One region of the Streptomyces sp. NPDC055287 genome, then DNA from elsewhere that is predicted to be linked to it. Evidence: riboswitches for the same ligand, from Rfam matches in the RefSeq annotation. Region 1 holds a riboswitch; each other region holds the start of a gene.
The links. Region 1 has a riboswitch for cobalamin ahead of ACWIHY_RS23460 (cytochrome P450 family protein). Riboswitches for the same ligand answer to the same signal wherever they lie in the genome.
Positions count from the first base shown of each region.

Region 2: it holds a riboswitch for cobalamin, as region 1 does, so the genes downstream of both, ACWIHY_RS22515 (prenyltransferase/squalene oxidase repeat-containing protein) here and ACWIHY_RS23460 (cytochrome P450 family protein) in region 1, are expected to answer to the same signal.
Region 3: it holds a riboswitch for cobalamin, as region 1 does, so the genes downstream of both, ACWIHY_RS12860 (ABC transporter substrate-binding protein) here and ACWIHY_RS23460 (cytochrome P450 family protein) in region 1, are expected to answer to the same signal.
Region 4: it holds a riboswitch for cobalamin, as region 1 does, so the genes downstream of both, metE (5-methyltetrahydropteroyltriglutamate--homocysteine S-methyltransferase) here and ACWIHY_RS23460 (cytochrome P450 family protein) in region 1, are expected to answer to the same signal.

Region 1 is NZ_JBSHNE010000015.1:72,611-79,796, reverse strand. Features, by position in the region: gene ACWIHY_RS23485 (glycosyltransferase family 2 protein) at 1-547, shown strand, start outside; gene ACWIHY_RS23480 (class I SAM-dependent methyltransferase) at 599-1,027, opposite strand; gene ACWIHY_RS23475 (hypothetical protein) at 1,248-1,385, shown strand; partial or broken gene ACWIHY_RS23470 (glycosyltransferase family 2 protein) at 1,520-1,819, shown strand; gene ACWIHY_RS23465 (SUKH-4 family immunity protein) at 2,668-3,906, shown strand; gene ACWIHY_RS23460 (cytochrome P450 family protein) at 4,070-5,260, opposite strand; cobalamin riboswitch at 5,484-5,678, opposite strand; gene ACWIHY_RS23455 (ABC transporter substrate-binding protein) at 5,837-7,186, shown strand, end outside.
Region 2 is NZ_JBSHNE010000014.1:34,529-41,714, reverse strand. Features, by position in the region: gene lanKC (class III lanthionine synthetase LanKC) at 1-542, opposite strand, end outside; gene ACWIHY_RS22540 (ferredoxin) at 693-926, opposite strand; gene ACWIHY_RS22535 (aldehyde dehydrogenase) at 926-2,392, opposite strand; gene ACWIHY_RS22530 (MBL fold metallo-hydrolase) at 2,560-3,597, shown strand; gene ACWIHY_RS22525 (GlxA family transcriptional regulator) at 3,578-4,522, opposite strand; gene ACWIHY_RS22520 (MBL fold metallo-hydrolase) at 4,627-5,220, shown strand; adenosylcobalamin (AdoCbl) riboswitch at 5,289-5,442, shown strand; gene ACWIHY_RS22515 (prenyltransferase/squalene oxidase repeat-containing protein) at 5,500-6,738, shown strand; gene ACWIHY_RS22510 (SCO2322 family protein) at 6,735-7,186, shown strand, end outside.
Region 3 is NZ_JBSHNE010000006.1:227,969-235,154, forward strand. Features, by position in the region: gene ACWIHY_RS12845 (putative leader peptide) at 58-168, opposite strand; gene ACWIHY_RS12850 (ABC transporter ATP-binding protein) at 225-1,025, opposite strand; gene ACWIHY_RS12855 (FecCD family ABC transporter permease) at 1,022-2,071, opposite strand; gene ACWIHY_RS12860 (ABC transporter substrate-binding protein) at 2,081-3,079, opposite strand; cobalamin riboswitch at 3,121-3,248, opposite strand; partial or broken gene ACWIHY_RS12865 (diguanylate cyclase) at 3,277-3,435, opposite strand; gene ACWIHY_RS12870 (Mov34/MPN/PAD-1 family protein) at 3,500-3,916, opposite strand; gene ACWIHY_RS12875 (amino acid permease) at 4,005-5,459, opposite strand; gene ACWIHY_RS12880 (DUF2017 domain-containing protein) at 5,807-6,409, opposite strand; gene clpS (ATP-dependent Clp protease adapter ClpS) at 6,409-6,723, opposite strand; gene ACWIHY_RS12890 (nicotinate phosphoribosyltransferase) at 6,805-7,186, shown strand, end outside.
Region 4 is NZ_JBSHNE010000023.1:26,624-33,809, forward strand. Features, by position in the region: gene aceA (isocitrate lyase) at 1-727, shown strand, start outside; gene aceB (malate synthase A) at 822-2,414, shown strand; gene ACWIHY_RS28050 (3-hydroxybutyryl-CoA dehydrogenase) at 2,411-3,283, shown strand; cobalamin riboswitch at 3,468-3,685, shown strand; gene metE (5-methyltetrahydropteroyltriglutamate--homocysteine S-methyltransferase) at 3,845-6,169, shown strand; gene ACWIHY_RS28060 (spore photoproduct lyase family protein) at 6,403-7,186, opposite strand, start outside.

The DNA.
Region 1 (7,186 bases):
TGTGACCGACATGCTCAGCGGTTACCGCGTTTTCTCCCGGCGCTTCGTCAAGTCCTTCCCCGCCCTCTCCCGCGAATTCGAGATCGAGACCGAGATGACGGTCCACGCGCTCAGCCTCCGGCTCCCCACGGCAGAGATCGCGGTCGACTACAAGGGCCGCCCGGCCGGAAGCGAAAGTAAGCTCCGCACATACCGCGACGGCTGGCGCATCCTGGGCCTCATCCTCAACCTCGCTCGCCGCGAACGGCCCTCGCTCTTTCACTCAACTATCGCGGGCCTGATCGCATTGGTCGCGATCATTCTCGGTGCCCCTGTCGTCATCGACTTTCTCCGCACAGGAACGGTTCCGCGGCTGCCCACTGCGGTCCTCGCGGCCACGATGATGACCCTTGCGGCCCTCGTCCAGCTCTTGGGTTACGTCCTCGCTGCCGTCATGCACATGCGGCGGGAGCAGTCCCGGCTCATACACCTCGCCTACCCCGCACCAAGGACTGTGCCGCACGATGAGGACACCGGCGTCAGCCCTGTTACGGCCCGGGAGCCGTGAGCGGCGGGGCAGACGCCCGTCCTCCTCAGCCAGCGACTGGGCACCAGGGCGTCAGAGGAGGCCCGCCACGTCAGAGGTGGCGTACGCGAGCGAGGAAGGCCGGCCTGTCGGGTACCACCGGTAGACCAGTCGGCAGGTCGCGAGCGCGCAGGCCGTATGCGGCAGCAGCGACAGATCGTCGGGCTCGAAGTCCATCTGGCGCAGGTCGAGGTGTGGGGAGCGAAGTCGGCCAGTGGCCAGAGCGGCCGGGGCGCAGTCGACTCCGGTGACTTGGAACCCGAGGCCATCAAGGTGCTGTGCGAGGTCTCCCCCGCCGCATTCGGCGTCGAGCGCCGGTGGCCCGCGGCCCGGGCCGGCCTGCTGGCACAGATGCTCGGCTTCGTTCTGGTCGAAGCGGCGGTAGCGGTGGCCGGCTCGCCTCACCGGGTCCCAATAGGACTCGGCGGTCCTGGCGCCGTCGGCACGGGGCGCGGGCCTCACGACTGCCAGCCATCCGCGTGTATGCGTTGCCTCGAGTGATGCCCTCCAGGGCTGTCCGGGGGTACTCGACCAGCTGGTCGAGGAGGGCGCTCATCGGCCACCAGTGCCACTCGGTGCAGCGGTCGGGCTCCCGCAGCTCGGGCTCGCCCGTTCAACGCGTCGCAGCAAAGAACACCTGCAAGGGCCGCTGCCTACTGCCGGCGTCGGGAAGGTGAACGATGTGCACCAGGTGCAGGTCCTCTTCATCGATCTGCAGGTCGGCTTCTTCGGCCGCTTCACGCTCGACGCAAGTCCGGACCGCTTCGAACTCGCAGCGGCTCTGGCAGCAGGTCCGGTATCAGACCCAGTCCCGACGTGATCATCGCCCCCTGGACGAAGTCGCCCAGTAGGAGGCGGGTCACGGGCGGCATCGGGTGCTCCTTCGAACGAGGCATGGACGCGTGGGGAAACGGTGGTGAACCGGTACGCTCGCGGACACCGTCGGCCACGATGATGGAAAGTGCCTGCTGTGGGGGTTTCGCGATCGTGACCACGGACCACCGGCCTGAAGAGGTCGGTGCGCTGCTGGAGTCGGTGGCCATGCGGGACGTTGCCCTGGCGCGGATTGTGATCGTCGGCAATGACGCGGTGCTGCCCGGCTGCACGGCGCTGCCGCTGCCGGGTGAGGTCTGTGTCATCGAGTTGGAGGAGAATCTCGGCTGCCCCGGCGGCCGTAACGACGCGCTGGCCAAGCTCGCCGAGTTCGGCGACGTCGACGTTGTCATCGAACTGGATGACGACGGGCTGCTGGTGGCCTGGGTCGGGGCAAGCACCGCGACCCGGGGCGCGGCAGAAGCCGTTGGCGGCCGTCGGGCGGCTGAATCGGGGGGCATGCTGGTGTGGGCAGGCAAGGCCGGGATGTTCGTCCGCCCGACGGGCGGAGTGCGCACGGCAGCGGCCCCGCCCCCGGCATGCGGGAACAGGGCACAGCGGGAAGCCGGGCGTCAGAGTGTCGATGCGTCGCTTTCCACGCAGTCGACGCACAGCTGAAACCGACGCCACCCGGCCTCGGCGACGGCCCGAGTGTCAAGGAGCTCTTCGACCCGTTGGGGCCTGGCTCGGTGGGTGGGGTGGCGGATGCTCAACGGATTCGTTGTCGCGGCGGAGTTGTCGCGCCTTCACCGCATGTGGGCGGACACCGGTTCGAATCCGGCCGGCCCCATCCCCTTCACCCCGCCCGGGGCCCCCTGCCCCGCTCGCTTGTAACTGCTCTGAGCCAGCGACGAAATTCGCTGCCCTGCGGCGCTACGGCCTTACGCGGGTGGGGACCCCGCGAACGGGCAGGGGGATTCCCTGCAGAGGTGCGCCTGGGCAGGATCGCTGCTGTGGGTGGTTTGGACCGGATCCCAGACTGGGAGTCTGCTTTCGTCACCACTCCGCTTCGCGAAAATGCAGGAGTCCATCCTCGAACCGGTCCGATCCCCGGCGGCCTGTAGGTGGCCCTGCCCGGGCCGCGCAGGGCCATAGCGTCATGCACCGCCGCGAGCCGCCGCTCCCACGTGATGAGTGTCGGCGGTGGGTGACAGGATGGCCGCATGAGTGAGCAGCTTGACGACATACTGGCTGAGCCCGCACGGCTGTTGGCCGCTGATCGCGCGGCGGTGCGCGACCACATCGCCGCTGCGAATGGCGCGGAGAGCGTGGGGCGAGAGGTCTTCTTGCAGGCCGAAGCGATCTTCGGTGACGCGGACGTGGAGCCCGCCGAGTTCGCCTCCTGGCTGCACTTCGCGGCGAAGGCGACCGGCCACGAGGGGTACGCCGAGCGGATCGCGACGGCCGAGTCGGGGATGCCGTGGCGAACAGTGTGGGCGTGGTGGCGGCCCGCCAATTGGTTCATGGCCCACCCGAGCCTGAATGGCGACTACTACCAGGTCCACCGCCGCCTGCACGAGGGGCGGAAGCTCGTCGAGGTGGTCGACCAGCGCGGCCCGCTTTGGCTCGATGCGGAGACGGGCCGGAGGGTGAAGGTCCGGGACGAAGGAACACCGGCACAAGCGCCCCGGTCCCCGGAGGTGCTTGATGCGCCCCAGTTGAACAACTGGGAACTGAGCGCACCGGAGAGCTGGGAAGGCGCCGTCGCGTTCGCCGCCGAGGGCGGCAGGACCCGCCATCTCGTCGAGAGTACGCACGGCATAGCAGTGCTCGAGACAGACGCAGAGGTGCTACGGGACTGGCCGCGCGGCGGGATCGACCCCACGTCCTCGGAACAGCCACGGCCCGGCCCCGAACCGGTGCAGCGGCGGCCGACGGGTCCGCTCAGCGCGGCCCGGGTCGATGACGCCTTTGGGGAGCGGCACGTGGTTCGCGTACCCGAGAGTGAACTGCCCGGGGGGCTCGAGCACCCGGGAAGTAGAAGGCACTTGCGGGACATCGGCTTGCCCGAGTGGTGGGTGTGCCACGGGGCCGAGTTTCAAGCCCATTCTGCCGACGCCATGCGACCGCCGGCCGACGGCGCCCTGCCCGAGGGCGGCCTGCCCAGTGGTGTGGCCGCTGCGGACCTGATCACCTTCGGCGCGTGCGACTACGGCGAGCTGTACCTGCACCGCCACGACGGGTCCGTGCACATCTGGAGCCGACTGGACGGGCCGACGGACCGGGTGCTGGTGTCGCTCGCACCGGACCTCGATGTCTTCACTCGCATTCTTGAGGCCGTCTACCGCTACAGCAACGCCTGCTGGCACCCCTATCCGGTGGAGAAGGACCAGGAGGCAGTGGCGCAAGTGTTTCTGGATGAGATGGATGAGCTGGCCCCGGGGCTGTTCGATCCGAAGACGCACAGCGGCATGGTGTGGAGCTGGCTCTACGCAGGCATTACCGAACTGGGCGTGGATGGCTTCTAGCGCCTTCCATGCGTGACCAGGAGCAGACAAGTAAGGTCAAAGTTCAGCGACGGACCGCGCCCCCGGCTCATGGGGGGCGACGTGGCGCACGCGGGCCGCATGCGATTGCATGCGGCCCGCGCCGTTCGTGGGCCGGCTCGGCGGCACGCGCGAGAGCCCAAGCTCAGGAGGAGACGCCTGCTCGCCCGTACCGCACCGGCAGCTCCGTAAGTCCCCGCGCTCTCAAGGAGGGGCGCCAGCAAGGGTTCGCGTCGGCAAGGGCGAGCGTCTCGAAGTGGTCGAGGAGTGCGGCCAGGGCGATCTCCGTTTCCGCTCGGGCCAATGGTGCGCCCAGGCAGCAGTGGATGCCATGGCCGAGGGCGACGTGGCCTGTGGTGTCGCGGTGGAGGTCGAAAAGGTCCGGGTTGGAGAAGCGGTCCGGGTCGCGGTTGGCTGAGGACAGGGACAGCAGGACCGTCTCGCCGGCGGGGATGGTGACGCCTCCAATGGTCACATCTGCGGTCGGGAAGCGTCGGATGGCGAGCAGGACAGGTCCTTCGTAGCGGACGGCTTCCTCGACGGCCATACGCAGCTGGGACGGATCCTTCCGCAGCATGTCGAGCTGATCCGCGTGGCGCAGGAGCGTGAACACCGTGTTGCCGATGAGCTGGACTGTGTTCTCGTAGCCGGCGAATAGGATGAGGAACGCGAGTGAGAGCAACTCGTCCTCGCTGAGGCGGTCGCCGTCCGCATCACGCACTGCGATCAAATCGGAGAGCAAGTCGGCACCGGGGCGCCGGCGCTTGTGCGCGACCAGCTCGAGGAAAAAGCCGAGCATGGCCGCTACGGCTTCCTTGGCAGCCTGCGGGCGGGCCGGATCCGGGACGACGAGAGCGTCAGTCCAGGCACGGAAGTCCCGACGGTGCTCCTCGGGGACGCCCAGGAGGTCGCAGATCACGATGATCGGCAGAGGTGCAGCGTAGGAAGCGATGAGGTCCGTGGTTCCGTGCGGTCCAAGGGCGTCGAGGAGTCCGTCGGCAGTCTCTCGTATCGGCAAGCGGAGCTGCTCGACGCGGCGCGCGGTGAAGGCGCGGGCTACTAGACCGCGGATGCGAGTGTGGTCGGGGGGGTCCATGTTGAGCAGGTTGGCATCGAGGGCCGGGGGCAGGGACAGCCCTCGGTAACTCCCTTCGGCCGCATGCCTCTTATCCAGGGAGAGTCGTGAATCTGCCAGGGCCGTGCGTACGTCGTCGTACCGTGTGATGAGCCAGGCGGGGTTGCCGTCTGTCCCCGTGATCCGATGCACCGGCGCCCTTTCGCGCAGGCGCTGGTAGACGTCATACGGTTGGTCGATGAGCTCGGCCTGGAGATCCATAAGTTCACCCTAGAGGTTGTCCCGTACGGGTGGTGAGTGATCCGGTGAGGGCGAGGTTGGGGAGTCGGGCGATGCCGCGCATGGCCTGGTGAACACCGCGAAGGGGACCCGGCGAAGGAGCCGCACCCGGTCAACAGGAGGGCTCCGCACGCGAGCAGGGCGAACGAAGGTGTGGGGCGCGTCGGCACGGCAATGCCCGTCGAGGGCCCATGCGCGGGGGCCGTTCGTACGGAACATGCCAGCAGGTCTTCGGACTCGGGGTCATCCGGGCGAGGCGCCTTCCCGGGCCGTCAGTCCGGCCCAGTGGCCTTGCTGCCACGCCCGTCACCCTCACCCTGCGCGTCAGTTCCGGGTTCGCCCCGGAATCCCTGACTCGCGTACACGCGTACGGAGTACGACTGGGCTTGCGCAAGCCACCACAGGCGTCGACGGATGATCACACGGTCGACGGATCATCAGACGATGTTGACAATCATTTTCAAATAGTCGATGCTGCTCACGCCCCCCACCCGTCCGCCCACCGTCCTGCGCGGCCGCGGTGCGGGGGTCCACTCCACGTGATCCTCTGGGAGCAGCATGTCGATCTTTCACAACCGCCGAGAATTCCTCGCCCTCACCGGTGCCGCCGCCGGCGCCCTGGTGCTCACCGGGTGCGGCTCCGGTAGCGGCAGCGGCGGCCCGGCGGCGGGCGACAAGGCGAAGCCGCAGCGCGGTGGCCGATTCCGGGCGCTGTTCCCCGGCGGCGGCGAGCAGGAGACCATCGATCCGCACGCGGAGGCCCTCGCTATCGACATGGCCCGCACCAAGGCCCTCTTCGACCGGCTCGTGGACCTGGACGCCACCATGGCGCCGGTGCCCCGCCTTGCCCGGAAGTGGGAGTCCAACAACGACGCGACGGTGTGGCGGTTCACCCTGCGCGACGCGCTGTTCCACGACGGGAAGCCGCTGACTCCCGAGGACGTGCTATTCACCTTCGGCCGCATCCTCGACCCGAAGGCGATAACGCACTACGGGCAGAGCCTGCTCTCCGTCATCGACCTCAAGAAGAGCCGGAGCGCCGGGAAGAACGTCGTGGAGGTCGCGCTGAAGCAGCCCAGCGCCGAGTTCCCCGCCCTGCTCGGCACGCTGGGCACAGCCGTCGTCAGCTCCCGTTACGCCGACACGGCCAAGCCCGTGGGGACCGGGGCGTTCACGCTGAAGTCCTTCCGGGCCGGGCGCGCCTTCGTCGCCGAACGGTTCGACGACCACTGGGACGGCGGCGCGTACGTCGACGAGCTGAGGATCCTGTCCGCCGACACCGACGCCCGGGGCAACGCCCTGCGGGCCGGGGAGGCGGAGTTCGGCTACGAGATGACCCCGACCTTCGCCCGGACCGTACAGGCCGACAAGTCGGTGCGGATCCTGGCGGCGAAGGGCAGCACGGCCCACGCCATCGTGATGAAGTGTGACCAGGAGCCCTTCAACAACCCCGACGTCACACGGGCGTTCAAGCTGCTCGCCGACCGCGAGAAGCTCGTGCAGGTCGTCCTGGCAGGCCAGGGCGTGGTCGGCAACGACATGTTCGGCAAGGGGTACCAGTACTACCCCGAGGACATCCCGCAGCGTACGCGGGACGTCGAGGAGGCGCGCTCGCTGCTGAAGAAGGCCGGCGTGCTGAACAAGACCCTGTCGATCTACACCTCCTCGGTGGCCACCGGCTTCGTGGAGGCGGCGACCCTCTTCGCCGAGCAGGCCGCCGACGCCGGCCTGCGGGTGAAGGTCACCACCGGTGCGTCGGAGACGTACTTCAAGGACCAGCTCGCCAAGGGCGTGATGGGCAGTCACCGCTCCGGCGCGATGACGATCCCCAACTACATCAACGACCGGCTGCTCACGAAGTCGGCGTTCAACGCCTCCGGCTGGCGCCGCAAGGACTTCGACGCCACC
Region 2 (7,186 bases), on a different contig from region 1:
AAGCCGCCGTAGCGGACGTACAGCGGGCCGTCGCCCCAGCGGAGGTCGGTGAGGATGTACGGTCCCGGCTCGCCGTCGAGCAGCTCGCCCAGCTCCCGGAGGATGACGTGCAGCTCGTTCTCGTCGGCGGGATAGACGGTCACGAACTTGCCGCTGGAGCCGCGTCCGGCGTATTTGGAGTTGCGCAGGTGGAGCGGCTGCGGGCCCGGTACGAACTTGAACGGGACGGCTCGCGGCACGCAGTAGTCCCACACCTTCGCGGCTGTCTTCTCCGCGTTGTCCAGGCAGGCCGAGACGTGGATCTTCCAGCCCTGCAGCGGCCGGCCGGGGAGTGGCGCCCCCGTGTCGTCGACCGGGTTGATGTGCATCCAGTCGCCGGACACGAACCTCCGCCAGCCCGGCGGCAGTTCACGCCTGGCCGTTTCGAAGAGCGCATCCGACGAAGACCGGCCGGACTGTCCGGGCCGGATCGCGGAGAGACGGTCCGGGGTCTCGTAGAACTGTCTGTCGGCGAGGCAGAAGACCTCGTACCGGTTGTCCATGGGCCCCCCTCGGCTGCGGTGACACCGAGATTTCCACGCGGCCGAGGGGGAGGAACAGTCACACCTGTCACGTCATGACAGTGCGGTACTCACAGGTAAAGAACCGTTCGCACTTGTTCGACGCTGAACTTCCGCCGGGCGGCGGCCGGTTCAGTCCTCCGGCGGGAAGACCACCTCCCCGCTTCCCGGCAGCGTGATCGCGATCGCCTCGACCGGGCAGCCCTCCGCCGCGGCCAGCACCTTCTCGTCGGCGTCGAGGTCGGGGTCCGCGGGGTGCGACTGGCGGGCGGTGTCCAGGGTGAAGGAGCCCGGCGCGTGGTTCACGCACATGCCGGAGCCGATGCACACCCCCCGGTCGACCTCGACGTGCCAGCGGTCCCCCATCACGCCTCCCCGAGGCCGTGCCCGGCCGGCAGATGGATCATCTTGTGCTCGAGGTACTCGCCGAACCCCTCGGGCCCGAACTCCCTCCCGAGGCCGGAGTTCTTGTAGCCGCCGAAGGGCCCGAGCATGTCGACGCTGAAGGTGTTCACGGAGTACGTACCGGTCCTGACCTGCCGCGCGATGTCGATCCCGTGCTCGGTGTCGGCGGTCCACACACTGCCGCTGAGCCCGTACTCCGAGTCGTTGGCGATCCGCACCGCGTCGCGCTCGTCGTCGTACGGCAGCAGGCAGATGACCGGGCCGAAGATCTCCTCGCGGGCGATCCGCATCGAGTTGTCGACGCCGCCGAAGAGCGTCGGCTCGACGTACCAGCCCCGCTCCATGCCGGCCGGGCGTCCGCCGCCGGTGAGGATCTTCGCTCCCTCCTCCTGTCCGATCCTGATGTAGTCCAGGGAGCGCCGCTGCTGGCGTGCGGCGACGAGCGGGCCGACCTCGGTGGCCGGGTCGAGCGGGTCGCCGACCTTCAGCGCGCCGGCCGCCGCGGCGAACGCCTCGGCGAACTCGTCGTAGCGCGAGCGCGGGGTGAGGATGCGGGTCTGGGCCACGCACGCCTGCCCGTTGAGCATCCAGGCGAAGGGGACGATCCCCGCGACGGCGCTCTCCAGGTCCGCGTCCGGCAGGATCACGGCCGCCGACTTGCCGCCGAGCTCCAGCGTCACGCGGGTGAGGTTGCGCGAGGCGACCTCCATGACGCGCCTGCCCGCCGCGACCGAGCCGGTGAACGACACCTTGTCGACGTCCGGATGCCCGACGAGGTACTCACTGACCTCGCGGTCGGCCGGGATGATCGACAGGACGCCCTCCGGCAGCCCGGCCTCGGTGGCTATCTCGGCCAGGATGTACGCGTCGAGAGGCGTCTCCGGCGACACCTTGAGCACGGCCGTGCAGCCCGAGAGCAGCGCGGGCGCGAGCTTGGCCGCCGCCGTGAACTGCGGGACGTTCCACGGCACGACGGCCGCGACCACCCCGACCGGCTCCCGGCGTACGAGAAGCGGGCCGAGCACACCGGTCCGCCGCTCCTCGTACGGGAAGTCGCGCGCGACGGCGAGGGTGGCGTCCCACACCATCATCGCGGCCAGCGCCTGCATCATGACGCTCGCGGTGTAGGGCGTCCCGTTCTCGGAGGTGATGCTGCGGGCGATCTCCTCGTGCCGTACGGCGATCGCGTCCTTGATCCGCGTGACGACGGCGATCCGCTCGTCGAGCGTCGTCCGGGGCCAGGGGCCTTCGTCGAACGCCTCGCGTGCCGCCGCCACCGCGCGGTCGACGTCGGCCCGGGACGCGTGCGGCACCCGCCCGATGACCTGCTCGGTGTGCGGCGAGACGACCTCGATGACCTCGGTCCCCAGCGGATCGGTCAGCTCGCCGCCGATGTAAAGCTTCCGGTGCTCCACAAGCTCGGTCATGACTGTGTGCCTCCCACGGCCCGGCAACGCTCCCGAGTTATCTGACGGTTCATCAGAACTGTTACCAGCTGCGGTCGTCGGAGTCCATGACCCGACCCCTTTGCAAAGAAGTCGACCTGGGCGACTATTGGAACGAGTTCTAGTCCTGGACGAGGAATTGGGGACCCATGACGCAGGTGACCGAGCACGGCGGTGGCGTCTGGTCCCTCAAGGTGCCCATCCCGGACAACCCCCTCGGCCACACCCTGGTCCACCTGCTCGACACCGACGACGGCCCGGTCCTGATCGACACGGGCTGGGACGACCCCACGTCCTGGGACGCGCTGGTCACCGGTCTCGCCGCGCTCGGTACGGCGGTCACCGACATCCACGGCGTGGTCATCACCCACCACCACCCCGACCACCACGGCCTGTCCGGCCAGGTGCGCGACGCGTCCGGCGCGTGGATCGCCATGCACGCCGCCGACACCGAGGTCGTACGCCGGACCCGCGGCGCGGAGCCCGGCACCTGGCTCGGCTACATCACCGCCAAACTCACCGCCGCCGGCGCGCCCGACGACCACCTCGCGCCGCTCCGCGCCGCCCGCGGCTCGGGACGCATGCGCACCCTGCCCGGCCTCAGGGCCGCGCTCCCCGACCGCGAGATCGTCCCCGGTGACGTCCTCCCCCTGACCGGCCGCCGCCTGCGCGCGATCTGGACGCCGGGTCACACTCCCGGCCACGTCTGCCTGCACCTGGAGGAGACGCACCCGGCGAACCTCCCCGGCAACGGCCGCCTCTTCTCGGGCGATCACCTGCTCCCCGGCATCACCCCGCACATCGGCCTGTACGAGGACCCCGACGACACCACGGTCACCGATCCCCTGGGCGACTACCTCGACTCCCTCGAACGCGTCGCCCGTCTCGCGCCCGCCGAGGTGCTTCCGGCCCACCAGCACGCGTTCACCGACGCCCCCGCCCGCGTCGGGGTGCTCCTCGCCCACCACGAGGACCGCCTCACCGGCCTCCGCGCCCTCCTCGCCACCCCCCTCACCCCCTGGCAGCTGGCCGAGCGCATGGAGTGGAACCGGCCCTGGGACCAGATCCCGTACGGGTCCAGGAACATCGCGGTCTCGGAGGCCGAGGCACACCTGCGCCGCCTGGTGAAGCTGGGGCACGCGGAGGCGGTCCCGGGCGGCGAACCCGTCACGTACGTCGCTGTGTGAAGGCCCGGCGGTAGTCGCGGGGCGGGATGCCCCGCCGGCGGACGAACTGCTCGCGCAGGACGGCGGCGCCGGCGTAACCCACGCGGCGGGCGATGTCCTCCACGGACAGCTCCGTCGTCTCCAGCAGCTCCTCGGCGATGTTGAGGCGCTGCGTGAGCAGCCACGCGTGCGGGGTGGTGCCGGTCGCGGCGGTGAAGCGGCGGGCGAAGGAGCGGCGGCTCATGAGGGCGCGGCGCGCCAGTTCGTCGACCGGGAGGGGCTGGTCGAGGTGGGCGCGGGCCCAGTCGAGGACCTCGGCGAGACGGTCGTCGGCGCAGCCCTCGGGTACCGGGGCGGCCAGGTACTGGGCCTGGCCGCCCTCGCGGTGCGGCGGCAGGACGAGGTCCCTGGCTACGGTGTTGGCCACCGCGGCGCCGTGTTCGCGGCGCAGCAGGTGCAGGCAGAGGTCGAACCCCGCGGCGGCGCCCGCCCCGGTGACCGTGCGGCCCTCGTCGACGTAGAGGGCGCCGGGGTCGAGGGTGACGCCGGGGTGGAGGGTCGCGAGCAGGGCGGCGAAGCGCCAGTGGGTGGTGGCGCGCAGGCCGTCGAGCAGTCCGGCGGCGGCGAGTGCGAACGTACCGACACAGTGGGCGGCGACCGTGGCGCCGCGCTCGTGGGCGGACCGCAGCGCGTCGAGGACGGGGGGCGGAGGCGGGGTGCGGAAGCCGCTCCACGGCAGGGCGAGGACCAGGTCGGCCTCGGCGAGCCGGTCCAGGCCGTGCTCCACGGTGAGGGAGAGGCCGTGGTCGGTGGGGACCGGGCCCGGACGGTCCGTGCACAGGGTGAAGTCGAAGTCCCTCTCGTCGAAGATCTCGCTGACGACGCCGACGCTGAGCATGCCGACCCCCGGTGGCGCGTAGGCGGCGACGGTACGGAACGGGGTCATGCCCGCAGTCTGGCAGCAGGCAGGCGCGGTTATGGCACGAATCCCGCGATGCCTGGCACATCTGCCACTCGTGCGCACCGCGCATCGACGGAAAGCTGATCCCCATGAGCGACACACCGCGCGGCCGTACGGCCGGCTACACGATCCTGACCACGGGCTACACCACTTCCACCGGCCCCGGCGTCGCCGCCACCGTCTCGTACGTGACCGACGGCGACCTGCGGATCGTCATCGATCCGGGCATGGTCGCGAGCCGCGACCGGATCCTGGGCCCGCTCGCCGCGATGGGCGTGGGCCCCGACGACATCACCGATGTCGTGCTCAGCCACCACCACCCCGACAACATCATCAACGCGGGGCTGTTCGGCAGCGCCAGGATGCACGACCACAAGGCGATCTACCACGGCGACCAGTGGACCGACCGCGACGCGGAGGGGTACGAACTGACCCCGTCCGTAAGGCTGATCAGGACTCCGGGACACAGCCGGGAGGACGTGACGGTGCTCGTCGGCACACCGGACGAGGTGGTCGCGTTCGTGGGAGACCTGTGGTGGCGGCCGAACGGACCGGTCGAAGACCCGGTCTCCCCGGACCTCGCGCAACTGCGGGCCAGCAGGGAACGGGTCCTCGCGATCGCCGACGTCATCGTCCCCGGCCACGGCGGCGCGTTCCCGGCGGACGCGTCCGCGCCGCTGTAGGGGCCGCGCCGGGCGCCGCCGCCGCGCCCGGACCGCCCGGGGGCCGCTTGCTACGGGCCGGTAGAGTGTGCGAGTCGTCATCATGCCGTTCTGGGGGAAGCCGGTGCGAATCCGGCACTGACCCGCAACCGTGAGCCGCCCGCCGAGGGCGGTGAGTCGGAACGCCCGGTCCGGCATGACTACTGGCTCGGCACCGTCGAGGTATACGGAGCCGGAGCCTGGTGCGTGGTTTCCGCGTGCCCGGGCCCGGCTCCTCAGCAGGAGAGGCCCCCGCCCGTCATGACCCTTCGCCGCAGCGCAGCAGCCGTGCTCGCAGCTTCCGCCGTACTCTGCGCCACCGCGGCCACGGCCACGACCGCCGTCGCAGCGCCTTCCCCCACTCCCGTGGTTCCCTCGGGGCTCTACGGCGAGAAGGACCCGACGTACGACGGTGTCTGGCGGCAGTCGCTGGCCCTCCTCGCCCAGGACACGGTGGGCGTCAAGCCCGCCGCGAAGGCCGTGAACTGGCTCGTCGGCCAGCAGTGCGACAGCGGCGGCTTCCCGTCGTTCCGTGCCGACGCCGCCGAGCCGTGCACGTCGAAGACCATGGTGGACAGCAACGCCACCGCCGCGGCCGTGCAGGCGCTGAGCGCGCTCGGCGGGCAGGACGCCGCCGTGAAGAAGGGCGTCAGCTGGCTGAAGGGCGCGCAGAACCAGGACGGCGGCTGGGGTTACAACCCGGGCGGCGCGAGCGACTCCAACTCCACGTCGATCGTGATCGGCGCGCTGGCCGCGGCGGGCGAGAAACCCGGTGAGGTCACGTCGCAGCAGGGCAAGTCGCCGTACGACGCCCTCGTCACCTTCTCCGTCCCCTGCGACGCGAAGTCGGGCGGCGGCGCGTTCGCGTACCAGCCGGACAAGGGCGGCAAGCTCGCGCCCAACGCCGACGCGACGGCGGCGGGTGTACTCGGCGGGCTCGGCCAGGGCCTGGACGCCCAGGGGAAGAAGGACGGCCAGAAGGCCGCCGAGTGCGACAAGTCCGGCAAGCCGACGCCCGAGCGGGCCGCCGCGAACGGCGCCGCGTACCTCGACGGCGTACTCGCGAAGACGGGCCACCTCGACACGCCTCCCATGCCCGGCGCCGAGGACAGCGAGCCGCAGCCCGACTTCGGCAACACGGCCGACGCCGTCGTCGCGCTGGCCGCGCAGGGCGGCGCCGAGCAGGCCGAGAAGCCGCTGGGGTGGCTGAAGAAGAATGCGGCGTCCTGGGCGAAGGGGAACGGCCCCGCCGCATACGCGCAGCTGGTCTTCGCCGCGCACGCGACCGGCACCGACCCGAAGAACTTCGGCGGCACCGACCTGGTGAAGTCGCTCAACGCGACCGGGCCGGCGCCGGAGACCACGGAGACGAAGACCGACGAGGACAAGGGCTCCGAGCAGGGCTTCGGCGACTGGTGGCTCGTCGGCATCCTGTTCGTCGCCAGCGTCGGCGTCGGCATCCTGTTCAGCGGCCGCAAGAAGAAGAACCAGCAGCGGTGACGACGGTACGTACGCGGCCGGCCTCCCTCTCCCTCGTCCTCGTGCTCGGCGCCGCGCTCCTCGCGGTACTGGGCGCGGGGCCCGCGCACGCGGGCACGGGCTACCGCTACTGGTCGTTCTGGGAGAGCGACGGCGGCCGGTGGACGTACGCCACTCAGGGCCCGGCGTCCGCCAGGCCCGCCGACGGCGATGTGATCGGCTTCCGGTTCTCGGTGAGCGAGGACGCGCGGGACTCGGCGCGGCCGCGCCACGCGGCCGGTGCCTTCGGTGACGTCTGCGGCGGGACGCCCGCCAAGGAGGGCGCCAAGCGGATCGCCGTCGTCATCGACCCCGGTACGGCGGCCGACGCCCCGGCCGGCGAGCGTCCACCGGCACTGCGCACGGCGTGTGCGCGCACCGGTGCGGACGCAACCGCCGCGGACGCGCTCGCCCAGGTGGCGAAGCCGCT
Region 3 (7,186 bases), on a different contig from region 1:
CGGCAGTTCGTCCCCCGCGCAGGGGTAAGCGTGTGCGTGTGCTGGATGACCCGCGGCTCAGGCCGTAGCCGTACAGATTGCGCTGGCGAGCCGGCACAGGTCGACGTGCAGGCGCGCCACGAGCAGCACAGTGCTCGGCGTCGTCTCACTCACGTCGTGGGGAACCATGCGGTCATCGTATAGATTCCCGGGCCACATGCCGGTATGTGATCTCACATCGTGGTCTAAAAACGTTCGTTCCGTGGACAGAGTGCTGGCCCGGGGAGGTAGACGACGGTCGGCGCGCCGGTCGTCGGATGAACGCTGACCTCGGCGGACACCCCGTACACGGTGTGCAGGAGGTCGGCCGTCAGGACTTCCTTCGGGGTGCCGGATGCGACGACGCGGCCGCCGTCCAGGACGTGGACGCGGTCGCAGTAGTACGCCGCGAGGTTGAGGTCGTGCAGGGCGAGCAGGTTGGTTGTGCCCAGGTCGCGCACCAGACCGAGGATCTCCAGCTGGTATCGGATGTCCAGGTGGTTGGTCGGCTCGTCGAGTACGACGAGGGACGGCTGCTGGACGAGGGCGCGGGCCATCAGGGCCCGCTGTCGTTCGCCGCCCGACAGGGACGGGAAGCCGCGCGCCGCGAGGTCCGCGATGCCGACGCGGGCAAGGGCCTCCCGTACGAGAGAGTCGTCGGCGGCCGTGTCCTGTTCCCAGAAGCGCTTGTGCGGGGAGCGGCCCATGGCGACGACCTCGCGGACGGTCAGTTCGAAGCCCGCCGCGCCGCTGTCCTGCGGCACGGTCGCGATGCGCCGGGCGCGGGTCCTGGGGCTCATGGCGTGCAGGTCGTCGCCGTCGAGGAGAACGCGGCCGTGGGTGGGGCGCAGGGTTCCGTACACGCAGCGCAGGAGGGTCGTCTTGCCGCTGCCGTTGGGGCCGATCAGGCCGACGGTCTCGCCGTCGGCGGCCATCAGGGTGACGTCGTCGACGAGGTGGCGGCCTCCGGCGCCGTACGAGAGGCCTTCCACGGTCAGGGTGGTCATGCGGGGGCTCCTTCGGTCGCTCCGCCGCGGCGGCGCAGCATCCACAGGAAGAACGGGCCGCCGGTGAGGGCGGTGAGTACGCCGACGGGGATGTCCTGGGGTGCGGCGACCGTACGGGCGGCCAGGTCGGCCAGGACCAGGAAGACCGCGCCGCCGAGCGCGGCGACGGGGAGCAGCCTGCGGTGTCCGGCGCCGACGGCCATGCGGGCGGCGTGCGGGACCATCAGGCCGACGAAGCCGATCGCGCCGCTGAAGGCGACGAGTACGCCGGTGAGCAGCGAGGCGACGACGAAGACGGCGGCGCGGAAGCGGCCGGTGTCGAGGCCGAGGACGGTGGCGCCCTCCTCCCCCACCAGGAGGAGGTCGAGCGGCCGGGCGAGGGTGATGAGCAGGGCGGTTCCGGCTGCCAGGACGGTCGCGGGGAGCGCGAGCATGTCCCAGCGGGCGCTGCCGAGTCCGCCGAGGGTCCAGTAGAGGATTTCCTTGAGGTGGTCGGCGCGGGCCGAGGTGACCATCAGCAGGCTGGTCAGGGCGGACAGGATGTACGAAACGGCCACTCCGGCGAGGACGAGGCGTCCGGTGGTCATGGCGCCGCCGCCGCGCGCGAGCCCGTACACGAGGACGAGCGAGCCGAGCGCGCCCGCGAAGGCGGCGAGCGGGACGGTGACGGTGGTGGCCAGGCCGGCCCCGAGGCCGAGGACGATGACGCCGACCGCGCCGACCGACGCGCCGGAGGAGACGCCGAGGAGGAAGGGGTCGGCGAGCTGGTTGCGTACGAGGGCCTGGAGGACGGTGCCGATGACGGCGAGCCCGGCGCCGACGACGGCGCCGAGCAGGACGCGGGGCAGGCGTACGTCGAGGACGATCGTGCGGTACGGGCCCGCGTCGGCGGCGCCGGTGACGATCTCCAGCACCTGGGGGGCGGGGATGCGTACGGAACCGAGGGCGAGCCCCGCGACCGCCGCCGCTGCGAGCAGGGCGGTGAGCACGGCGACGAGCAGGGTGTAGCGCAGCCGCCCGCGGGCGGCGGGGGTCTCGCAGCTCACGGCCGCCCGCTACTTCTCGAGCTCGGGGTGGAGTTGGCGCGCGAGGGTGTCGACGGCGGCAGGTGCGCGGACGCCGAGGACCATGTCGGACAGGGGCAGGACGGCGAAGCGCTTGTTCTTGACGGCGGGGACGTCGGCGAGGGCCGGGTCTTCGAGGAGGCGCCGCTTCTTCTGGGCGACGGTGGTGGCGCCGTAGTCGAGGATGACGATGGCCTCGGGCCTGCGGTCGACGACGGTTTCCCACGAGGCGTCGGCGAAGGGCTTGGGGAGGTCGGCGAAGACGTTCCTGCCGCCCGCGCGCTTGACCATCTCGTGGCCGATGCCCGCGCCGCCGATGGTGGAGGCGGTCTTGTCACCGCCGTCGTAGACGAAGACGGAGACGGGGTCGACGTCCGCCAGCTTCTTCTCGGTGGCGGTGTTTCCGGCCTTGGCGGAGTCGATCCAGCGCTCGGCGCGGCCGGCGACGCCGAACGTGCGGCCGATCTCGCGGATCTCCTGGTAGAGGGCGCCCATCGACGTCTTGCCGTCGGCGCAGTACTCGGTGTTCAGGCGGGAGTTGATGCCGGACTTCTTCAGCGTCTCGCGGCTGCGGCCGTCGCCGGCGGAGAAGGCGGAGGCGTAACCGCCGTACACGAAGTCGGGGTTGGCGGCGAGCAGCTTCTCGTACGAGGGGTACTCCTTGGCCAGCACGGGGGTGGCCTTGTACTGCTTCTCGTACTCGGGGAGCACCTTGTCGTCGAGGTAGGCGGTCCCGACGAGGGACTTGGCGAGGCCGAGCTCCAGCATCACCTCGGTGACGTGCTGGTTCATGGTGACGACGCGGGTGGGTGGGGCCTTGTAGGTCGTCTTCACACCGCAGTTGGTGACGGTGTACGGGAAGCCGGGGGCCGCTGTCTTCGCTGCGGCGGCGCCGGGCTTGTCTCCGGTCGCGGTGCAGGCGGTGAGGGGGAGCAGGGCGGCGGCTGTGGCTATGAGCGCGCGGCGCGTGGGGCGAGTACGGCAGGACACAGTGGTGCCTCCTCCGGGGGATTTCCTCGTCCCCTGGTCGGTGGTACGGAGGGCGGCAGGTCAGTTCCTGGCTTCCAGGCGTTGGCGACAGCGTCGTCGGCCTGGTCACAGTGGCGGGACCGTGCCGGATTCGCACCGGCTTCCTGGGTCCTGCCGCCCGGGTCGCGCACATTCTGTCACTGTGTCCCGCGTCGTGATCATTCAGGCCGGGCGGCGTTCTGGATGGTCTCGACGAAGTCGCCGCGTTCGTACCCGGGCACGAAGTGCTCCAGTACGCCGGCCTTCACGTTGCCGAAGGTGGTGTCCGGCTCGGGGGCGATGCCTTCGGTGAAGGCGACGAGGATGCGCTTCTTGCTTTCGGGGTGACCCCTTCGGCGTACGCCGCGCGCGCTTTCGCAGTACGGCTGCGGCCGACGGCGGTTACGCCTCGACCTTGACCTCTTCCTCGGTGATCACTCCGTCCACGATGCGGAACGAGCGGAACTGGAAGGGGCCCGCGTCGTCCGTGTCGGCGGTGGAGACCAGGACGTAGTGCGCGCCGGGTTCGTTCGCGTAACTGATGTCCGTGCGGGACGGGTAGGCCTCGGTCGCCGTGTGCGAGTGGTAGATGATCACGGGCTCTTCGTCGCGGTCGTCCATGTCGCGGTAGAGCTTGAGCAGGTCCGAGGAGTCGAACTCGTAGAACGTGGGCGAGCGGGCGGCGTTCAGCATCGGGACGAAGCGCTCGGGGCGCCCGGACCCGGCCGGGCCGGCGACCACGCCGCAGGCCTCGTCGGGGTGGTCGGCGCGTGCGTGCGCGACGATCTGGTCGTAGAGGGCCTGGGAAAGGGTCAGCATGGGCCCCAGGATAAGCAAAGGGCCCCGCCCGTACCGGTGGATGGTACGGGCGGGACCACATGCTGGACTCGGACGAGCCCGGAGTGGATCAGGCCTTCGGCGGGACGCTCTGCGATGCCGACGGCGTCCGCTTCTTCAGCACCAGCCACGACACGCCGAGCAGCAGCGCCCACAGCGGCGCGCAGTACAGCGAGATCCGCGCGTCCTTGTCGATGCCCATCATCACGATGACCATGCCGATGAAGAGCAGTGCGAACCAGCTCGTGTACGGCGCTCCCGGCGCCCGGAAGGCGGACTGCGGCAGCTCGCCGCGGTCGGCCTTGGCGCGGTAGCGGATCTGGCTGACCAGGATCATGATCCAGGCCCACATGCCGGAGATGGTCGCGAAGGAGACGACGTAGTTGAACGCCTCGCCCGGCCACTGGTAGTTGATCCACACGCCGACCAGCATCAGGCCGGCGGAGAAGGACGTGCCCACGAGGGGCAGGCCGTTCTTGGTCAGCTTGGTGAAGAACTTCGGGCCCTGGCCGTTGAGCGCGAGGTCGCGCAGCATGCGGCCGGTGGAGTACATGCCCGAGTTGCAGGAGGACAGGGCGGCGGTGAGGACCACGAAGTTGACGATGGCCGCGCCGACGCCGAGGCCCATCTTCTCGAACGCCGCAACGAACGGCGAGACGCCCGGCTGGAAGTGGGTCCACGGGACGACCGAAAGGATCATGATCAGCGCGCCGACGTAGAAGACGGCGATGCGCCACGGGACGGTGTTGATGGCCTTGGGCAGGACCGTCTTCGGGTCCTTGGCCTCGCCCGCGGTGACGCCGACCAGCTCGACGGCGAGGAAGGCGAACATGACCAGCTGGAGGGTCATGAGGGTCTGGCCGATGCCGTTGGGGAAGAAGCCGCCCTGGTCCCAGAGCATGGTCACCGACGCGGTGTCGCCGGCGTCGGAGAAGCCGAGGGTGAGGATGCCGGCGCAGATCAGGATCATGCCGACGATCGCGGTCACCTTGATCATCGAGAACCAGAACTCCAGCTCGCCGAAGAGCTTCACGGAGATCAGGTTCACGCAGAAGAGGAGGACCGTGAAGATCAGGGCGAAGACCCACTGCGGCTGATCGGTCCAGCCGTCCGTGCCCTTGGTCCAGTACTGCATGTACTCCGAGGCCGCGGTGACCTCGGTGATGCCGGTGACGACCCAGAAGAGCCAGTACGTCCAGCCGGTCACGAAGCCCGCGAAGGGGCCGACGAACTCGCGGGCGTACTCCGAGAAGGAGCCGGAGACCGGGCGGTACATGAGGAGCTCGCCGAGCGCCCGCATGATGAAGAAGATGACGAGGCCGGCCATGGCGTAGGCCAGGATCAGGCTGGGGCCGGCGATGGAGATGCCCTTGCCCGCGCCGAGGAAGAGGCCGGTGCCGATGGCGCCGCCGATCGCGATCATCTGGATCTGACGGGCCCCGAGTCCGCGCTGGTAACCCTCGCCGGATGTCGTGCCTTCGGCCTCACTGCCGTCGTGCTGCTTGTCGACCTGCACTGAGGTCATGGTGTGTCGCGCCTTTCTCCATGCCGATCCGGCCTTGAACGGCTCGGATCGACTGTGACGATCCTTTGAGGGGCTCGGCCCCCGGATGTGGAATGGAGTTGCGTGCCGGGGTCAGCCGGCGTCAGCGCCCCCGGGGACAGGGGTGGCGTCCCAGGGCGGTCGTGAAGATTTATCACGCTCGCAACAGTGATCCACTGCGCCCAATGTGGCGCACACCACTGGAAAAATGGGACAAACAACGCCCGGGGCGGCAAAGGGGCCCCGGGCGTTAATGCGATCGTTATCCGGATTTGAGTGTCCGTTGAGCGAACAGCGTGATCGATATGTCCGGACAGGTCAGGGCATAGTCAGGGCATAAGCGTTTCGACGAGGCTCTCCTGGAGCGCGCCGAGCCACAGGTACGCCATCACCATCGGCTTGCGCGGGTCGGAGTCCGGCAGCCGGTAGAGCTCCCCGTTCTCGTCCTCGTCCGTGACCTCGAGACGCGTGCCGATGGTCAGCCGCAGATCGTTGAGCGTGCCGAGCCAGCGCTTGCACTCACCGTCCGCGAGCTTGAGTACGGCGCCACCCTCACCGGCGGTGGCCAGCACGTCGAGGCTGCGCACGACGGCGAGCGCGTCCTCGCGCTTGCGCTCGCGCAGGTCGTTCTCGGTGAAGCGCCGGAACTCGGCCGAGTTGGCGCGCACCTCCCGCTCGTGCGCGTCCTCGGGGTCGGCCTGCGGATCGCCGTACGCGTCGGGGAAGAGCCGGGCGAGCGCGGGGTCGGACGGCGCCTCGCTGGGGCCCTGCGCGAACAGCGCTGCCAGCGGGTCCTCGCCCGCCGCCTGCTGCTCACCGGGTCCGAACAGTTCGAGCAGCTGTACGGCCAGGCTGCGCAGGATCGAGATCTCGACCTCGTCGAGCGCGACGGCCGCGCCGCCGCCGGGGATTCCCTCGAAGAGCCCGGCCATCAGCCGCGGTCCTGCGTGAGCGTCGCCCAGAGTCCGTAGCCGTGCATCGCCTGCACGTCACGCTCCATCTCCTCGCGGCTGCCGCTGGAGACGACCGCGCGGCCCTTGTGGTGGACGTCCATCATCAGCTTGTGCGCCTTGTCCTTGGAGTAGCCGAAGTACGCCTGGAAGACATACGCGACATAACTCATGAGATTGACGGGGTCGTTGTGGACCAGCGTCACCCAGGGGACGTCGGGTTCGGGGACGGCGGAGGTTTCCTCGGCCAATTCCGGGCGTTCGATCTCTGCGGGAGCCGTACTCACTTGTCCCATGGTGCCACCGGTGACGCGCCGTCGCACAAACGGCCACGTAGAAATCGTCACTCTGACGAGATTGGGGGTAGCATCCTTGCCATGAACACTGCGGACCTTGGGCTGCCGGTGGATGTGCCGTCGACAGCGCTCTTCACCGACCAGTACGAGTTCACGATGCTGCAGGCCGCCCTCAGGGCCGGCACCGCCGACCGGCGCTCCGTCTTCGAGGTCTTCACCCGCAGGCTGCCCGAGGGGCGCCGGTACGGCGTCGTGGCGGGTACCGGGCGGGTCCTGGACGCCGTGGAGAACTTCCGGTTCGACTCGGGAGTACTGGGCTTCCTGCGGGAGCACGCGATCGTCGACGAACCGACGCTGGAGTGGCTCGCCTCGTACCGCTTCACGGGCGACATCTGGGGCTACCCCGAGGGCGAGGTCTACTTCCCGGGCTCGCCCATCCTGCGCGTCGAGGGCAGCTTCGCCG
Region 4 (7,186 bases), on a different contig from region 1:
GGAGAAGAAGTGCGGCCACCTGGGCGGTAAGGTCCTCGTCCCCACCGCCCAGCACATCCGCACCCTCAACGCCGCCCGGCTCGCCGCCGACATCGCCGATGTGCCGACCCTGATCGTCGCCCGTACGGACGCGCTCGCCGCGAGCCTGCTGACCAGCGACGTCGACGAGCGCGACGCCCAGTTCGTCACGGGCGAACGCACCGCGGAGGGCTTCTACCGCGTCCAGAACGGCATGGCCCCGGTCATCGCGCGCGGCCTGGCCTACGCCCCGTACGCCGATCTGACCTGGGTGGAGACCGGCACCCCGGACCTGGCCCAGGCGCGGGAGTTCGCCGAGGCGATCCACGCCGAGCACCCGGACCAGATGCTGGCGTACAACTGCTCGCCGTCCTTCAACTGGAAGGCCGCGCTGGACGACGACCAGATCGCCAAGTTCCAGCGCGAGCTGGGCGCCATGGGCTACCGCTTCCAGTTCATCACCCTGGCCGGTTTCCACGCTCTCAACCACGGCATGTTCGACCTCGCACGCGGCTATGCCGAGCACGGCATGACCGCCTATGTCGACCTCCAGGAGCGCGAGTTCGCCGCGCAGGCGCAGGGCTTCACCGCGGTCAAGCACCAGCGCGAGGTAGGCACAGGCTACTTCGACCTGGTCTCCACCGCCGTCAACCCGGCCTCCTCGACCACGGCACTGTCCGGCTCCACCGAGGAAGAGCAGTTCCACTGAGCACTCCCTGACCAGCCCGCTCGTCGGCCCGAGTTCCGGTGAGGCCGGACGACCGTCTCGTCCGGCCCTCGCCCCTCCCCCTCAGGAGACCCGCTTGTCCACCCACGCACTGACCCACCGTGTCCAGGTCCTCGGGGCGCCGGCTGACCGCTACGAGGAGATCCTCACCCCCGAGGCCCTGGACTTCATCGGACGTCTGGCCGCGGCTTTCGCGGACAGGCGTCTGGACCTCTTCAAAGAGCGGCGGCGCCTGTCGGCCCACCTGATCTCAGGCAGGCCACTGGACTTCTCCCGCGCCACCTCACCCGTCCGCGACGATCCCGACTGGCGCGTCGCGCCGCCCGCCCCCGGGCTGACCGACCGCCGAGTGGAGATCACCGGCCCGCCCGAGCGCCGGATGACCATCAACGCCCTCAACTCCGGCGCGTCGGTGTGGATGGCCGACTTCGAGGACGCCACCGCACCCACCTGGGACAACATCGTCGGCGGCCAGCTGAACCTGCTCGATGCTTGTCAGCGCCGCCTCGACTTCACCTCCCCCGAGGGCAAGGAATACCTGCTCGGTGACCGGCTTGCGACCATCGTGGTCCGTCCACGCGGCTGGCACCTCGTCGAGGAGCACCTGGAGCTCGACGGCCACCCCGTCCCCGCCTCCCTCGTCGACTTCGGCCTGTACTTCTTCCACTGCGCCCAGCGCCAGATCGACGCCGGCCACGGCCCGTACTTCTACCTCCCCAAGCTCGAGAACCACCACGAAGCCCGCCTGTGGAACGACATCTTCGTCCTCGCACAGGAACTGCTCGGCATCCCCCGCGGCACCATCCGCGCCACCGTCCTCATCGAAACGATCACCGCCGCCTTCGAGATGGAGGAGATCCTCTACGAGCTCCGCGAACACAGCTCCGGCCTCAACGCCGGCCGCTGGGACTACCTCTTCAGCCTGATCAAGACGTTCGGCCACCGCACCGACTTTCTGCTGCCCGACCGTGCCAAGGTGACCATGACCGCCCCCTTCATGCGCGCCTACACCGAACTGCTGGTGCGCACCTGCCACCAGCGCGGCGCCCACGCCATCGGCGGCATGGCGGCCCACGTCCCCAGCAAGGACCCACAGGCCAACGAAGCGGCCCTCGCCAAGGTCCGGCTCGACAAGGAACGCGAGGCCGAGCACGGCTTCGACGGCTCGTGGGTGGCCCATCCCGGCCTCGTCCCCGTCTGCCGCCAGGTCTTCGACGGCGTACTCGGCGACCGGCCGCACCAGATCGAACGCACCCGCGACGACGTCGACGTCCGGGCCTCCGACCTGCTGTCGGTACGCCGCATCAGTGCCCCGCCCACCGAGGAAGGCGTGCGCTCCGACATCGCCGTCGCACTGCGCTACTTCGACGCCTGGCTGCGCGGCCACGGCGCGGTCGCCCTGTACGGACTGATGGAGGACGCGGCCACCGCCGAGATCGCCCGCTGCCAGGTCTGGCAGTGGCTGCGCCACGGCGCCGTGGACCGCGACACGGTGACCAGGATCCTCGACGACGAGACGGCCGCCCTGGCCGAGGAGGACCCGGCGGCGCTCGTCACCCAGGCCCGCGAGATCTTCGTACGCACCGCTCTCGGCCCCGACCTGCCCGAGTTCTTCACCACCGACGCCTACGCCCGCCACCTCGTGCGGCGCGGAACGGAGCAGGCATGACCACCACCGGTATCCAGCGCGTGGGCGTCGTCGGCGGTGGACAGATGGGGGCCGGGATCGCCGAGATCTGCGCCCGTGCCGGGCTCGACACGGTCGTCTGCGAGGCGGATGCCACGGCGGCGCGCGCAGCGCGGGAACGTGTGGCGGTCTCCCTCGAACGCGCTGTCCAGCGCGGCAAACTCGACCGTACCTCCGCCGAGGATGCCCTTGACCGGATCGTCTTCACGGGCAGCCTCGACGACCTGGCCGACCGACAGCTCGTCGTCGAGGCCGTCGTCGAGAACACGGACGCGAAGACCGAGATCTTCGCCGCCCTCGACAAGGTCGTCGAGGACCCGGAGGCGATCCTCGCCACCAACACGTCGTCGATCCCGGTCATGCGCCTGGGCATGGCCACCCACCGTGCGGACCGCGTCCTGGGCCTGCATTTCTTCAACCCGGTGCCTGTCCTGCCCCTGGTGGAAGTAGTGGCTTCCCTCCACACCGCGCCCGAGACGGTCACAGCCATCGAGGAGTTCGCCCGCGACACCCTCGGCAAGACCCCGATCCGCTCCCAGGACCGGGCCGGCTTCGTCGTCAACGCCCTGCTCATCCCGTACCTCCTCTCGGCGGTCCGCATGGCCGAGTCCGGCTTCGCCACCGCAGCAGACGTGGACGCGGGCATGGAACTCGGCTGCGCCCACCCCATGGGCCCGCTCAGGCTCGCCGACCTCATCGGCCTCGACACCGTCGCCGCCATCGCCCAGTCGCTGTACGACGAATTCAAGGAACCGCTGTACGCTCCGCCGCCGCTGCTGCAGCGCATGGTCGAGGCAGGACTGCTCGGACGGAAGACCGGGCGGGGATTCCACCCGTACGACCGGGGCTGAGGGGCCCTGGTTGCCGCCGGGGCCGAGGGGCCCGGGCTGCTGTGGAGGCGGGCGCGGAGCGAGGACTGAGGTCGCTCCGCGCCCTGCCGCGTTTTCCGTTCGCGAGGGCGCCGGGAACCGGGCGAGTGTCACATCTCACCGTCCGACATGTGAACAGTGCAGCACCGGAGTTGAGCCCAGCGCCTAGGTTGGCAGGTGCAGCTGGTTCGCCCTGTCCGCCAGGCAGGCGCGTCGCAAGAGGGAACCCGGTGGGAATCCGGGACTGCCCCGCAGCGGTGAGCGGGAACGACCGCCGTCATACGCACTGGACCCGGCCGGGTCTGGGAAGCGACGGCCAGTAGGTGTCTGCCCCTGGCAGATGGGCCCGCGAGTCCGAAGACCTGCCACTGCCCGTGCGCGAACGCGCGCGGAGATCTCGGTGACCTCGTGGGCGGGTCGGCGTACATATCAGGCGTGCACACGCATCGACACAGCGACGCGGTCCGCCCGGTCTGCCATCCCTTCGCGTCCTACGAACCGTCCCCGGGGTCTCTCGGAGAGACACTCGCGAAGGAGAGTTCCGTGACAGCCAAGCCCGCAGCCGCAGCAGCCAGGGCCACCGTGTACGGCTACCCCCGCCAAGGACCCAACCGGGAACTGAAGAAGGCCATCGAGGGGTACTGGAACGGCCGCATCACCGCCGACGCCCTACGGGAGACCGCTGCCGGTCTGCGCCGCACCAACTGGCAGCAGCTGGCCGACGCCGGCCTCGACGAAGTGCCGACCGGCGACTTCTCGTACTACGACCACGTCCTGGACACCACCGTCATGGTCGGCGCCATCCCTGCCCGCCACCGCGCCCACGCCCATGAAGACCCGCTCGACGGCTACTTCGCCATGGCTCGCGGCACCCAGGACGTCGCGCCGCTGGAGATGACCAAGTGGTTCGACACCAACTACCACTACCTGGTCCCCGAACTCGGCCCCGACACCGTCTTCTGCGCCGACTCCACCCAGCAGGTCACCGAACTGGCCGAGGCCCTCAGCCTCGGCCACACCGCACGCTCTGTCCTCGTCGGACCGGTCACCTACCTGCTGCTCGCCAAACCCGCGCCCGGCGTCGCGGCGGACTTCCAGCCACTGACCCTTCTCGACCGGCTGCTGCCGGTGTACGCCGAGGTACTGGCCGACCTGCGGGCCGCCGGTGCCGAGTGGGTCCAGCTGGATGAGCCCGCGCTCGTCCAGGACCGCACACCGGCCGAGCTGAACGCCGCCGCCCGCGCCTACCGGGACCTGGGCGCGCTCACCGACCGGCCCAAGCTCCTCGTCGCCTCCTACTTCGACCGGCTCGGCGAAGCACTCCCCGTCCTGGCCAAGGCCCCCGTCGACGGCCTCGCCCTCGACTTCACCGGGCCCGCCGCCGCGAACCTCGACGACCTCGCCGCCGTCGGCGGCCTGCCCGGCAAACGCCTCGTCGCAGGCGTCGTCGACGGCCGCAACGTCTGGATCAACGACCTGGAAAAGTCGCTGTCCACCCTCGGCACCCTCCTCGGCCTCGCCGACCGTGTGGACGTGGCCGCCTCCTGCTCCCTGCTCCACGTCCCCCTCGACGCGACGGCCGAACGCGACGTGGACCCGCAGATCGCCCGTTGGCTCGCCTTCGCCCGCCAGAAGACCACCGAGATCACCACGCTCGCCCGCGGCCTCACCGAGGGCACCGACACCATCGCCGCACAGCTCGCGGCCAACCGCGCCGACCTGGCCTCCCGCGCCGGATCCGCCCTCACGAATGCCCCCGCCGTACGCGCCCGGGCCGCAGCCGTCACCGACGCCGACGCCCGCCGCTCCCAGCCCTACCCGGAGCGAGCGGCCGCCCAGCACGCCCACCTGCGCCTGCCCCTGCTACCGACCACCACCATCGGCTCCTTCCCGCAGACCACCGAACTGCGCACCGCCCGCGCCTCCCTGCGCGCCGGCCGCCTCGACGCCACCGGATACGAGCAGCGCGTCGAGACAGAGATCCAGAAGGTCGTCGCCTTCCAGGAGAAGACCGGCATCGACGTCCTCGTGCACGGCGAGCCCGAACGCAACGACATGGTCCAGTACTTTGCCGAGCAGCTGACGGGGTACCTCGCCACCCAGTACGGCTGGGTCCAGTCCTACGGCACCCGCTACGTCCGCCCGCCGGTCCTCGCCGGGGACATCTCCCGCCCCGAGCCGATGACGGTCCGCTGGAGCCGATACGCCCAGTCGCTCACCGACCGACCGGTCAAGGGCATGCTCACCGGCCCGGTCACCATGCTCGCCTGGTCCTTCGTCCGCGACGACCAGCCGCTCGCCGACACTGCCCGCCAGGTCGCCCTCGCACTGCGCGACGAGGTGAACGACCTGGAAACCAACGGCCTTTCGGTGATCCAGGTGGACGAACCCGCCCTGCGCGAGACCCTGCCGCTCCGCGCCGCCGACCGCCCCGCCTACCTGGCCTGGGCAACTGAGGCGTTCCGCCTGACCACCAGCGGGGTGCGCCCGGACATCCAGATCCACACCCACATGTGCTACGCCGAGTTCGGCGACATCCTCCAAGCCATCGAGGACCTCGACGCCGACGTCATCAGCCTGGAAGCCGCCCGCTCCCACATGCAGGTGGCAGGCGAACTCGCCAGGGCCGGCTACCCGCGCGAGGCGGGGCCCGGTGTCTACGACATCCACTCCCCGCGCGTCCCGAGTACCGGCGAGGCGGCCGCCCTGCTCCGCAAGGGGCTGGAGGCCATCCCGCCGGAGCGGCTGTGGGTCAATCCCGACTGCGGCTTGAAGACCCGCGGCTGGCCCGAGGTCCGTACCTCCCTCGAGAACCTGGTCGCCGCGGCCAGGGAGGTCCGCTCCTCGCTTCCCTCCGGCTCCTCCTGAGCCAGACGTGTTGAGGGCTCCCATGTCCGGCACGGCGGCATTGCCGGGCATGGGGCCCGGGTCGCGGTTCGATCGTTTTGGCTTCCACTCGGTCGGCCTCGGTGGGTTCGTGACGGAGGGCGAGAAGCAGGTCGAAGGCTTCCGGCACACGGTTCAGCGCGCCTTCTCGCGCGATCGTCCCGTCCTTCTCCAGCCCTCTCCCGCTCATGTGGTCAGTGTGCCTCGTGCCTTCGCTAGAAGGCGTAGCGGATCCGCAGCCACGGCGCGTGCGCCGCGACGAGGCGGCGCACGGTTTCCACCGCGGCCGCCTTCTCCCCGTTGCGGTAGCGCACGTTCCAGCTTCCGTTCTCGGAGCGCTTGGGCTGCTGGAGGTCCGGGCGCCACAGCAGGTCCTCGGCCCGCGGGTGCCAAGCGAGGTTGACGTCGTGCAGATCCCGGTTGTGGGTCAGCAAGATGACCTCGGCGGCCGCCTGCTCCTTGACCCGCGACGGCAGAACGTCGTCCATACGGCGCAGCAGCTCGGCCCACGCGCTCTCCCAGCCCGGCCGGATGACCACGGGCGAGAGATTGAAGTGCACCTCGTACCCGGCGTCGAAGAAGTCGGCCGCCGCGTCGATGCGCTGGTCGACGGGGCTGGTCCGGATGTCGAGCAGCCGTGAGTCGTCCGTAGGCATCACGGAGAAGCGGACGCGGGTGCGACCCCGGGGGTCCAGGTGCAGCAAATCCGGGTTGACGAACTTGGTGGCGAAGGACGCCATGGCGGTCGGCCACTTCCGGAAGGCGTGCACCAGATCGGCGGTGTTGTCGCTGATCAGGGCGTCGACCGAACAGTCGCCGTTCTCCCCGATGTCGTAGACCCAGGCGTGCGGGTCGCACTGGTTGGGTTCCGGTTTGGGTCCCAGCTGGGCGACATGGCGGCCGATGTGGCCGATGATCCGGTCGATGTTGGTGAAGACGGTGATCGGGTTGGCGTACCCCTTGCGACGCGGTACATAGCAGTAGGCGCAGGCCATGGCG